DNA from 2 places in the Streptomyces sp. cmx-4-9 genome. Region 2 is predicted to be linked to the other one. Evidence: riboswitches for the same ligand, from Rfam matches in the RefSeq annotation. Region 2 holds a riboswitch; the other holds the start of a gene.
The links. A riboswitch is a leader RNA that binds a small molecule or an ion and turns the genes downstream of it on or off. The one in region 2 is predicted to bind ZMP and ZTP.
Positions count from the first base shown of each region.

Region 1: another riboswitch for ZMP and ZTP. It lies ahead of glyA (serine hydroxymethyltransferase); the one in region 2 lies ahead of ACLJTM_RS17035 (bifunctional 5,10-methylenetetrahydrofolate dehydrogenase/5,10-methenyltetrahydrofolate cyclohydrolase).

Region 1 covers NZ_JAEBEE010000001.1:11,611-13,986, reverse strand. The annotation lists gene rocD (ornithine--oxo-acid transaminase) at 1-848, opposite strand, end outside; ZMP/ZTP riboswitch at 968-1,058, shown strand; gene glyA (serine hydroxymethyltransferase) at 1,093-2,376, shown strand.
Region 2 covers NZ_JAEBEE010000005.1:142,488-144,863, reverse strand. The annotation lists gene ACLJTM_RS17040 (4a-hydroxytetrahydrobiopterin dehydratase) at 1-225, opposite strand, end outside; gene ACLJTM_RS17035 (bifunctional 5,10-methylenetetrahydrofolate dehydrogenase/5,10-methenyltetrahydrofolate cyclohydrolase) at 582-1,427, opposite strand; ZMP/ZTP riboswitch at 1,479-1,572, opposite strand; gene ACLJTM_RS17030 (methyltransferase domain-containing protein) at 1,630-2,376, shown strand, end outside.

The DNA of each region.
Region 1 (2,376 bases), on a different contig from region 2:
CCGTGCTGGCCGGGCCGGAACACCCCCAGCACGTCCCGGTCGGCGACGACCGCCGACACCGGCACCACCCCGCCGCCCAGCGCCTTGCCGAGCAGGTACACGTCCGGGACGACCCCCTCGTGCTCGCAGGCGAAGGTCTTGCCGGTTCGCCCCAGACCCGACTGGATCTCGTCCGCGACGAACAGGACGTTCCGCTCGCGGGTGAGCTCCCGTACGCCCTGGAGGTAGCCGGCCGGCGGCACCAGCACCCCCGCCTCCCCCTGGATCGGCTCCAGCAGCACGGCCACGGTGTTCTCCGTGACGGCCGCGGCGAGGGCGGTGAGGTCCCCGTACGGCACGATCTCGAAGCCCGGCGTGTAGGGGCCGAAGTGGTCGCGGGCGTCGTGGTCGGTGGAGAAGCCCACGATCGTCGTCGTCCGGCCGTGGAAGTTGTCGGCCGCCACCACGATCTTGGCGTGCCCGTCCGGCACCCCCTTGACCTCGTACCCCCACTTGCGGGCCGTCTTCACGGCCGTCTCCACCGCCTCCGCGCCCGTGTTCATGGGCAGCACCATGTCCTTGCCGCACAGCGCGGCGAGTTCGGTACAGAACTCGGCGAAGCGGTCGTGGTGGAAGGCGCGCGAGGTGAGGGTGACCCGCTCCAGCTGCGCGCGGGCGGCGTCGATCAGCCGACGGTTGCCGTGGCCGAAATTGAGCGCCGAGTACCCGGCCAGCATGTCGAGGTACCTGCGGCCCTCCACGTCGGTCATCCACGCGCCCTCCGCGGACGCGACCACCACGGGCAGGGGATGGTAGTTGTGCGCGCTGTGCGCTTCGGCGGAGCGGATGGCATCAGCAGTTGTCGACACGGGGTCTCCGATCGTCCTTCTTGCCGGGTGGGCCGGTGACGAGAGTGGCGTCACCTTCCTATCGTCGCTCGTATGCCGGACGCAGAAACCTCTCCCGTGACACGCCCGCTATGGTGGACGGTACGCACGGCGACTGGCGTACGGGGAACCAACTCCGGGGGAGCCGTGCGCGTTCGACCGCACACAAGGCCGCTCGCCTGGGCTTCGCGGGGTACCGATCACATCGACCCCGGAGGAGCCCGCCATGTCCGCGAGCCGCCGTCCCGCCCACAGCCACCCTTCCCTGTGGGCCACCGACCCCGAGCTGGCGTCCTTCGTCGCCGCCGAGGAAGTCCTCCAGGCGCAGACCCTGCGCCTGATCCCCAGCGAGAACTACGTGTCCGCAGCCGTCCTCGAAGCCTCCGGGACGGTCCTGCAGAACAAGTACAGCGAGGGCTACCCCGGCCGCCGCTACTACGAGGGCCAGCAGAACATCGACCGCGTCGAGGCCCTGGCCGTGGAACGGGCCAAGGGGCTGTTCGGCGTGGACCACGCCAACGTGCAGCCGTACTCCGGCTCCCCGGCCAACCTCGCCGTCTACCTGGCCTTCGCGAAGCCCGGTGACACCGTCATGGGCATGGCCCTGCCGATGGGCGGCCACCTCACGCACGGGTGGGGGGTCTCCGCGACCGGCTCCTGGTTCCGCGGCGTGCAGTACGGCGTCCAGGCCGGGACCGGGCTCATCGACTACGACGCGGTGCGCGACCTCGCGCTCGCCGAACGGCCCAAGCTGATCTTCTGCGGCGGCACCGCCCTGCCCCGCACCATCGACTTCGCCGCCTTCGCCTCCATCGCCGCGGAGGCGGGATCGGTCCTGGTCGCCGACGTCGCGCACATCGCCGGCCTGATCGCGGGCGGCGCGCACCCCTCCCCGGTCGGGCACGTGGACGTGGTCTCCACCACCACCCACAAGACGCTGCGCGGCCCGCGCGGCGCGATGCTGATGTGCCGCGCGGAGCACGCGAAGGCCATCGACAAGGCGGTCTTCCCCGGCCTGCAGGGCGGCCCGCACAACCAGACCACGGCCGGCATCGCGGTGGCCCTGCACGAGGCGGCGCAGCCCTCCTTCACGGCGTACGCACACCAGGTCGTCGCCAACGCCAAGGCCCTCGCCGAAGCCCTGCTGGAGCGCGGATTCGACCTGGTCTCGGGGGGCACCGACAACCACCTGATCCTGATCGACCTGACCGGGAAGGCCGTCCCGGGCAAGACCGCCGCCAAGGCCCTGGACCGGGCGGGCATCGTCGTGAACCACAACACGGTCCCCTTCGACCCCCGCAAGCCCTTCGACCCCTCGGGCATCCGCATCGGCACCCCGTCGCTGACCTCGCGCGGCCTGACCCCGGGACACATGCCCGCGGTCGCCGAGTGGATCTCGCGGGGGGTCGACGCAGCCGCCAAGGGCGACGAGCAGGCCCTGGCCGCCGTACGCGCCGAGGTCACCGACCTGATGGCCGCCTTCCCGGCGCCGGGCCTCCCGCTGTCCTGA
Region 2 (2,376 bases):
GTCGTGGGTGTTCACCGACAGGCGGACCGTGTCGTAGCCCAGGGTCAGGTCGGAGTGGTGGTTCAACTCCTGCTGCACGGACGCGATGTGGGCGACCAGGGCGCTCGCCCCGAAATGGCTGCCCAGCCGGTAGGTGCGGACGATCCGGTCCTCCTCGAAGGCCCAGCCCGGAAGTTCCCGCAGGCGGTCCTCGATCTCCTTCTGCGACAGCGGTTCACTCGGCATGCACCGGCTCCTTCTCTGGGGACGTGCCGTCAAGGTTCGCACGGCGAAGGCCGGTACGTACCCGCCGTGCCGTCCCGAGCGGGCTCAGGCACATCCCGCCCGTCACCTGGATGACGTACACCCCGACCAGCCACGTCAGGGGGACCTTCGCACCGCCGGAGGCGAGGGCGGCGGCCGCGGACATGACCACGACGCAGGCTCCGGTCAGCAGCAGGGCCGGGCCGCACGTGAGCGGGTGCTCATCCGGCGAGCCCGCGCGGGTGCCGCTTCGGGCTCCGGGGGTTGCCCGGGGAAACGCGACGCCCCGGGCCGAAGGGTCCGGGGCGTTCGCCGTGCGCGGGGGGTGCGGGGACGGGTCAGAGGTCCGCGAGGTCCAGCCCGGCCTGCGCGGCCGCCGCCTGCACGGTCTGCTCCAGCAGGACGGCGATGGTCATCGGGCCCACTCCGCCGGGGACCGGGGTGATCAGCGAGGCGCGGGCGGCGGCCGACTCGAAGTGCACGTCGCCGACGTTGCCCTCGTTGTAGCCGGCGTCCAGGACCACCGCACCGGGCTTGATGTCCTCGCCGCGGATGAACTCGGCCTTGCCGACGGCGGCGACCAGCACATCCGCCTGGCGCACGATCGACGGCAGGTCGCGGGTGCGCGAGTGGCAGTAGGTGACGGTGGCGTTCTGTTCCAGGAGCAGCATCCCCGCGGGCTTGCCGAGGATCGCGCTGCGGCCCACGACCACGGCGTGCTTGCCGGTCAGGTCCACGTCGTAGGCGGCGAGGAGCCACATGATCCCGCCGGGGGTGCAGGAGACGAAGCCGGGCAGCCCGAAGCCCATGGCGGCGAACGAGTGCATGGTGACCCCGTCGACGTCCTTGCCCGGGGCGATGGCCTCGAAGGCGGCGCGCTCGTCGATGTGGTGCGGGACGGGGTGCTGGAGCAGGATGCCGCTGACCCCGGGGTCCTCGGAGAGCGCGGTGAGGGCGGCCACCAGTTCCTCGGTGGTGGTCCCGGCCGGCAGCTCCACGTGGCGGGAGGTGATCCCGGCCTTGGCGCAGCGGTTCTGCTTCATGCGCACGTAGGTCACGGAGGCGGGGTCCTCGCCGACCAGTACGGTCGCCAGGCAGGGAGCCGTCCCGGTGCGTGCGGTGATCTTCGCCGCGAGGGCGGCGGTCTCCTCGGAGATGCTGCGGGCGAGGGCGGTGCCGTCCATCAGCTGGGCAGTGGCAGTCGTCACGGGGTCTCCTGAACGTCGCTGCGGATCGCGGTTCGCCCAGGCGCGCGGCAGTCGGCGTACACCGGTACGCCGGGCCGCTCCCCGGTGGTGATCCACCCGAACGCCAGTCACGGCCCGCGGACCACTCTAGTCGACATATCTGCTGGATCACCGGAGTCCAACCTGGGACGATCGGGACATGACGCGCACTTTCGACCATCTCGTCGCCGAGGCCGAGTCCGTCTCCGTGGACGGCTGGGACTTCTCCTGGCTGGACGGCCGGGCCACCGAGCAGCGCCCCTCCTGGGGCTACCAGGGACTGCTGCGGGAGCGGCTGGCCTCGGTCCGCTCCGTGCTCGACATCCAGACCGGCGGCGGCGAGCTGCTCGCCGGAGCCGCCCCGCTGCCCCCGCTGACCGTGGCCACGGAGTCCTGGCCGCCGAACGTGCAGAAGGCCACCGAGCTGCTGCACCCGCTGGGCGCGGTGGTGGTCGTCGATGCCGACGAGCCGCCACTGCCTTTCGGCGACGGGGCCTTCGAGCTGGTCGCGAGCCGGCACCCGGTGACCGTCTGGTGGGACGAGATCGCGCGGGTCCTGCGGCCGGGCGGCGCCTACCTGTCCCAGCAGGTCGGCCCGGCGAGCGTCTTCGAGCTCGTCGAGTTCTTCCTGGGGCCGCAGCCCGAGGAGGTGCGGCGCCGCCGGCACCCCGACGACGCGGTGGCCGCGGCGGCGGCGGCCGGGCTGGAGGTGGTCGATCTGCGCTCCGAACGCCTGCGCACCGAACTCCACGACATCGGAGCCGTGATCTACTTTCTCCGGAAGGTGATCTGGATGGTGCCGGGCTTCACGGTCGGGCTCCACCGGGACCGGCTGCGCGCTCTGCACGAACGGATCCAGCGCGAGGGCCCGTTCGTCGCACATACCGCTCGTTTCCTCATCGAAGCC